DNA from 3 places in the Micromonospora sp. ZG13 genome. Region 2 is predicted to be linked to each of the others. Evidence: riboswitches for the same ligand, from Rfam matches in the RefSeq annotation. Region 2 holds a riboswitch; each other region holds the start of a gene.
What was found. Region 2 has a riboswitch for cobalamin ahead of AC5L34_RS27780 (ABC transporter substrate-binding protein). Riboswitches for the same ligand answer to the same signal wherever they lie in the genome.
Positions count from the first base shown of each region.

Region 1: it holds a riboswitch for cobalamin, as region 2 does, so the genes downstream of both, bluB (5,6-dimethylbenzimidazole synthase) here and AC5L34_RS27780 (ABC transporter substrate-binding protein) in region 2, are expected to answer to the same signal.
Region 3: it holds a riboswitch for cobalamin, as region 2 does, so the genes downstream of both, AC5L34_RS16970 (ribonucleoside-diphosphate reductase subunit alpha) here and AC5L34_RS27780 (ABC transporter substrate-binding protein) in region 2, are expected to answer to the same signal.

Region 1 covers NZ_JCADBQ010000002.1:320,858-323,111, reverse strand. Annotated here, with positions in the region: gene AC5L34_RS05380 (crotonase/enoyl-CoA hydratase family protein) at 1-39, opposite strand, end outside; gene AC5L34_RS05375 (EamA family transporter) at 82-999, opposite strand; cobalamin riboswitch at 1,121-1,295, shown strand; gene bluB (5,6-dimethylbenzimidazole synthase) at 1,346-1,975, shown strand; gene AC5L34_RS05365 (Rieske (2Fe-2S) protein) at 2,085-2,254, shown strand, end outside.
Region 2 covers NZ_JCADBQ010000022.1:26,467-28,720, forward strand. Annotated here, with positions in the region: gene AC5L34_RS27780 (ABC transporter substrate-binding protein) at 1-1,011, opposite strand, end outside; cobalamin riboswitch at 1,041-1,221, opposite strand; gene AC5L34_RS27785 (ABC transporter ATP-binding protein) at 1,302-1,967, opposite strand; gene AC5L34_RS27790 (ABC transporter ATP-binding protein) at 1,964-2,254, opposite strand, start outside.
Region 3 covers NZ_JCADBQ010000007.1:94,638-96,891, forward strand. Annotated here, with positions in the region: gene AC5L34_RS16965 (ArsR/SmtB family transcription factor) at 1-87, opposite strand, end outside; cobalamin riboswitch at 461-675, shown strand; gene AC5L34_RS16970 (ribonucleoside-diphosphate reductase subunit alpha) at 894-2,254, shown strand, end outside.

The DNA of each region.
Region 1 (2,254 bases), on a different contig from region 2:
CGTGGTCACCGCCGCGGCGCGTTCGACGCGTACGCCCATTCCGACAGCATGCCCCCGGCGGTGCCGGCGGCGCCAGGGGTGTCAGCGCGGGGCGGGCCGGGCCGGGCGGACCAGGGTGGCGCCCAGCGCGGCGCCGACCACGCAGGCCACCCCGGCGGCCTGCGGCCAGGCCAGCAGTTCGCCCAGCAGCACCAGCCCGACCAGCGCGCCGATCGCCGGCTCCAGGCTGAGCAGGATCGCGAAGACGCGGGCCGGCATCCGGCGCAGCGCCGCCATCTCCGCCGAGTACGGCAGCACCGACGACAGCAGCGCCACCGCCGCGCCCAGCGCGAGGGTCCACGGGTCGAGCAGGGCCGTGCCGCTGCCGGCGACCCCGAACGGCAGCACGGCCAGCGCGGCGACGGCCATCCCCAGCGCGAGGCCCCGGCTGCCCGGCACCCGGGCGCTGACCGCCTTGCCGAGCAGCACGTAGCCGGCCCAGCCCACCGCGACGGCCACGCAGCACAGCAGCCCCAGCCGGTCCACCCCCGTCCCGCCGAGCCCGCTGATCAGCAGCACCCCGCCGCCGGCCAGCGCCGCCCATGCCACGTCGGCGAGCCGGCGGCTGGCGGCCAGCGACACCAGCAGCGGCCCGGCGAAGCCGATGGTGACCGCGACGCCCAACGGCACCCGGTCCAGGGCCGCGTAGAAGGCGAGGTTCATCACCGCCAGGGCCAGCCCGAACGCCGCGACCAGACCGGCGGTACACCAGCCCAGGCGCAGCCCCGGCCGGGCAAGGACGAGCAGGATGAGCGCGGCGAAGCCGAGCCGCAGCGTGGTGGTGCCGCTCGCACTGGTGCTGCCGAAGAGCTGCTTGGCGACGGCCGCGCCGACCTGGGTGGAGAGCATGCCGAGCAGCATCAGCAGCGGGGGCGGCACGGCCCGGGGCTGCCCCAGCGCGAGCGTCAGTCGGGTCGCCGGTCGACCGGCCGGCAGCGGGCGGGAGGAGAGTGCGTACACGCGGACCACAGTGGTACCGGAGCGTGCGGCCCGCGACCGGATTTTCACTGCTGCGGGTGCAGTGCGCCGCCCGCCGGACCGGGGCGGGCCGGGCGGCGCTAGCATCGCCGACGGCACGATCATGTGAGGTGCCCCGCGCGAGCGGGGAGAATCGGGAAGCCGGTGCGAATCCGGCACGGGCCCGCCGCGGTGACCGGGGAGCCACCGTCCACGCGTACGCGCAGCCACTGGCCCGCCCGGGCCGGGAAGGCGGACGGCCAGGCGTCGATCCGGGAGTCCGAAGACCGGCCTCGCGTCCGGTGCCCGCGTCCGGCGTGGCGTGGGCCGAGCGCAGCGGGAGCCTGCCTTGGATCTGTACGACGTCATCCACCGCCGTCGGGACGTACGCGCCCAGTTCACCGGGGCGCCGGTGCCCGAGGAGACGCTGCACCGGGTGCTGGCGGCGGCGCACGCCGCGCCGAGCGTCGGCTACTCGCAGCCCTGGGACTTCGTCGTGGTGCGCGACCCGGAGCTGCGCCGCCGGTTCCACGAGCACGTGCACACCGAGCGGGACGCCTTCGCCGCGACGCTCGACGGGGAGGCGGCCGAGCGGTTCGCCCGCATCAAGATCGACGGTGTCCTGGAGTCGACGCTGTCGGTGGTGGTCACCCACGACCAGGCCCGGGGCGGCCCCGCCGTGCTCGGCCGGCACGCCATCGCCGACACCGGGCTCTACTCGACCTGCCTCGCCATCCAGAACCTCTGGCTCGCCGCGACCGCCGAGGGGCTCGGGGTGGGCTGGGTGTCGTTCTACCGGGAGCCCTGGCTCGCCGAGCTGCTCGGCATCCCCGACGGGATCCGGCCGGTGGCGTGGCTCTGCCTCGGGCCGGTCACCCACTTCGAGGCGGTACCCGACCTCGCCCGGCACGGCTGGCGGCAGAAGCGCCCGCTGGTCGAGGCGATCCACCACGACCGCTGGGCGGCACGGGAGCGCTGACCTCGGTGGGGGCGTCCCGTTACGGGCCGGCGGGGCGCTCCTCACGTACCGCTGCGGATCCGTCACCGCCGACCGGTTTGCGGCGGCTCCTGCCGGGAAGTCGGTACGGGTGCGAGCACTCCTGACGAAGATCGAACAGGCATCCGGTCTGGACCGGGTCGGCGACCGGTTGCAGCGCGCCGTCCAGGCCACCCTCCGACCGCAGCGGGTCCGTGACCTGCTGCACGGCGTGTGGCTGGGCCATCCGCTGCACCCGGCGATGGTGCAGGTGCCGGTCGG
Region 2 (2,254 bases):
GCGGTCCGCCCCGGCGGGGAGCCGCGCCACACCCGCGGCGAGCGCCTCGACGCCGAGCACGACGCGTACACCGGCGGAGGTGGACGAGAACGGGATGACGACGAAGCGTCGCCCGGCCACGGCGGGCAGGTCCTTCAGGGTGGGGTGCCGGGCCAGGAAGGTCCGCTTCGCGGCGGCCGTGTCCCAGCCCGCGTCGACCAGCACGATCGCGTGGGGATCGCGGTCCACGACCGCCTCCCAACTGGTGTCGGCCCAGCCGCCGGTGAGGTCGCCGAACGCGTTGCGCACCCCGACCGCCGACATGATCATGTTGGGGCCGCCGCAGCAGGCCCCGACGCTCGGGGCGTCGGTGCCGGCGTCCCACCAGAGCACGGAGACGTCCCGCGCGCCGCCGATCCGGGCGGCGGCCGTGGCGATCCGGGAGCGCTGGTCGGCGATGAGCTTCTCGGCCCGCTCCGGCACCCCGAAGACGGCCGCCACGTCCCGGATCTCGGCGAACACGTCCTCGACGGTCAGCCTCGCCGGCCGGTGCTGCTTCGGGCATCCGGCCGGCGAGAGGTACGTGCCGATGCCGAGCCCCGCCAGCGCGGCGCGGTCGCCGACGCCCTCGTCGCCGAAGGCACTGTGGAACGAGGCGTAGACGAAGTCGGGCGCCGCCTCCAGCAGCTTCTCCTGCGCCGGGTATTTGTCCGACAGCACCGGCACGGCGGCGTACGCGGCGGCGTGCTCGGGCAGGATCGCGTCGTCCAGGTACGCCGTGCCGGCCATGCGGTCGGCGAGGCCGAGGGCCAGCATGATCTCGGTGGCGGGCTGGTTCAGGGTGACCGCCCGCTCGGGCGGGGCGGCGACGGTGACCGGCGTACCGCAGTTGGTCAGCGTGACCGGGGCGGCGGCCGGCGGGGGCGCCGTGGCCGGGTCGTCGGTGGCGCAGGCGCCGAGCAGGACGACGAGGACGGACAGGGGCGCGGCAACGCGCCGGGACAGGGTGGACCGCACTGCGCGCACGCGCATCGGGACCGCCTTCCAACACCTCGTGGACGGGTCATCGCAGTGCCGTGGCCGGTCTCCTGGCTGACGGGAAATGCGTCCGTGGCCGGCCTTCCCAGGCGTGTGACGCCCAGTGACCTCTTACGACGAGGGCCGCGAACTTCCCGATCACAGTGGCGAGGGCCGCACCGGTCTTCCACCGGCTTCCCGAACACCACGGCAGCGTCACCCTAGCCGCCGGCCGCCCCGGAAGTCACGGTGACGAACACCATCAGGGACGGTCGCGCCGAAGGCGGTCGGCGGGGCGGACGGGGCTACGCAGCGGCCGGCAGGTCGACCACGCGGGTCGCCCAGCGGGCCATCAGCGCCGGGTCGTGGGTGATGAGCAGGACCCCGGCGGCGTGCTGCCGCTGGTAGTCGGTGATGACGGCCGCGAGGTGCGCCTGGGTGGAGGCGTCGAGCATGGCGGTGGCCTCGTCGCAGAGCAGGTAGTCGGGCCGGTGCACGAGCGCGCGGGCGAGGCAGGCGCGTTGCAGCTGCCCGTCGCTGACCGCGTGCGGGCGGCGGGCGAGCAGGTCGGGCGTGAGGCCGACGAGGTCGGCCAGCTCCGCCGCCCGGGCCCGCGCCTGCTCGTCGGGGGTGCCGGTGGCCCGCAGCGGCTCGGCGATGATGTCGGCGAGGCCCAGCCGGGGGTCGGTGGCCGCGCGGGGGCTCTGGAACAGGATCGCGACGCGCGTACGGACGGCGGCGGGCAGCCGGTGCCGGGCCCCCGCCACCCGGTGGCCGTCGAGGGTGACGTGCCCGGCCTCGGGGGCGTGCAGCAGGGCGAGCACCCGGGCGAGGGTGGACTTGCCGCTGCCCGAGGGCCCGCGTAACCCGACCGTCTCACCGGGGGCGACGCGCAGGTCGACGCCGTCGAGGACGCGCCGGCCGCCGTAGGAGACGGCGACCCCGTGGGCCGCGAGCGCGGTGCTGGTCATGCCGGCGCTCCGAGGGTCAGCGGGTGGTGGCAGGCGACTCTGCCCGGTCCGCCCGCCGGGGGCGCGGGCGGGGTGCGGCAGACGTCGGTGGCGCGCCCGCAGCGCGGGGCGAAGGCGCAGCCGGGCGGCAGGTCGGTGAGCATCGGCGGGTGGCCGGGGACGGGCCGGAAGGCCCGTTCGGGCAGGGCGTCGAGCAGACCTGCGGTGTACGGGTGGGCGGGTGCCGCGAACAACTCGGCCGTCGGCCGCCGTTCCACGATGCGGCTGGCGTACATGACGGCGACCGT
Region 3 (2,254 bases), on a different contig from region 2:
TAGCGCCAGCAGCAGCCGCGCCCGGGTCGGATCGGACAGGGCGTGACCGAAGCGCGCCAGCACCTGACCGTACGTCAACGTCTCCACGCCCCGATAGTACAGCCGACGATGTACGATCGGAGGCGGCTCGGTCTGCGCTGGCCTCGTGGGCCGGACGTCGACGGGAGCGGCCCCGCCGCCGGCAGCGGCCCCGCCGGCGCCGCGACCGGCGTCCGTAAGCCGCTCCCGCATCACTGCGCCCCGTCCGCGTGGGTCGTCACCTGGTGATCAGGACCCTGTGGACCTCATCCGGCGGTCTGGACGTCCAACGCGTCCTGATCACCGCTGGTTGCCGGGCGCAGCGTGCCGTGGGCGGTGCGTCGACGCGGGCATCCGGCGTGCGATCGACAGGCGTCATCCGGCTCGCCGACGACACGCCCGGCACCGACATGTGGGGTGTGACAACGCGGCCAACCCTATATATGGTGTCGGCGCAGCTGGTTCGGCCGCTCATCCGGAGCGGTCGAGGCAAGAGGGAACCCGGTGGGAATCCGGGACTGCCCCGCAGCGGTGAGTGGGAACGACCGCCGTCATCAGCACTGGGCCGTCAACGGCCTGGGAAGCGACGGCCAGTAGGAGACCGGCGAGTCCGGTCGCGCCCGCGAGTCCGAAGACCTGCCAGTGCGCCGTACGCCCGCATCAGGGTGTGTGGCGGTCCGAGGCCGCGTGGGACGGCCGACGCCATCTCGACGCGTGCTCGCGCGCGTCGTCGTCGGTGTCCGCTCCCCGCGTGCCCAGGAAATCCGTCTGGGATCAAGGCTCGCGAGGAGTGAGTGGTGACAGTCACCGAGGTTGTTCCGGCCGCCGGCACGGCGGTCGACGATGCGGCCGTGGCAGGCCAGCGGCGACCGCAGATGCGGGTCCGCAAGCGCGACGGCGGCACCGAGGCGGTCGACGTCAACCGGATCGTCCGGGCGGTCGAGCGGTGGGCCGACGACCTCGCCGACGTCGACCCGCTGCGGGTGGCGACCCGGACGATCAGCGGCCTGTACGACGGGGCGACGACGGCCGAACTGGACCGGCTGTCCATCCAGACCGCCGCGGAGATGATCGGCGAGGAGCCGCAGTACTCGCGGCTGGCGGCCCGCCTGCTGGCCGGGTACGTCGACAAGGAGGTCCGCCGGCAGGGCATCGGCTCCTTCAGTGAGGCGATCCGCCGGGGCCACGGCGAGGGACTGATCGGTGACGACACCGCCGCGTTCGTCGCCGCCCACGCCGGCGTCCTCGACGCCGCCGTCGACCCGCGCGGCGACCTGCGGTTCGAGTACTTCGGGCTGCGTACGGTCTACGACCGCTACCTGCTGCGCCACCCGACGAGCCGGCTGGTGCTGGAGACCCCGCAGTACTGGCTGCTGCGCGTGGCCTGCGGCCTGTCGCAGACGCCGGACGAGGCGGTCGAGTTCTACCGGCTGATGTCGAGCCTGGCGTACCTGCCGAGTTCGCCGACGCTGTTCAACTCCGGCACCCGGCACACGCAGATGTCCTCCTGCTACCTGGTCGACTCCCCGCGCGACGAGCTGGACTCGATCTACCAGCGGTACGCGCAGGTGGCGAACCTGTCGAAGTTCGCCGGCGGCATCGGCATCGCCTTCTCCCGGGTCCGTTCCCGGGGCGCGCTGATCAGGGGCACCAACGGGCAGTCCAACGGGATCGTGCCGTGGCTGCGGACGCTCGACGCCTCGGTGGCGGCGGTCAACCAGGGCGGCCGGCGCAAGGGCGCGGCCTGCGTCTACCTGGAGTCGTGGCACCCGGACGTCGAGGAGTTCCTCCAGCTGCGCGACAACACCGGTGAGGACGCCCGGCGCACCCACAACCTGAACCTGGCCAACTGGATTCCCGACGAGTTCATGCGGCGGGTGGAGGCCGACGGCGTGTGGTCGCTGTTCGACCCCGATGTGGTGCCGGAGCTGCCGGACCTGTGGGGGGAGGAGTTCGACGCGGCGTACCGGGCCGCCGAGGAGCAGGGCCGCTACGTGCGGCAGGTCCCTGCGCGGGAGCTGTACGGGCGGATGATGCGCACCCTCGCCCAGACCGGCAACGGGTGGATGACGTTCAAGGACGCCGCGAACCGGCTGTGCAACCAGACGGCCGAGGCGGGCAACGTGGTGCACCTGTCCAACCTCTGCACCGAGATCATCGAGGTGTCCAGCGACGGCGAGACCGCGGTGTGCAACCTCGGCTCGGTCAACCTCGCCGCCCACCTGGGCGCCGACGG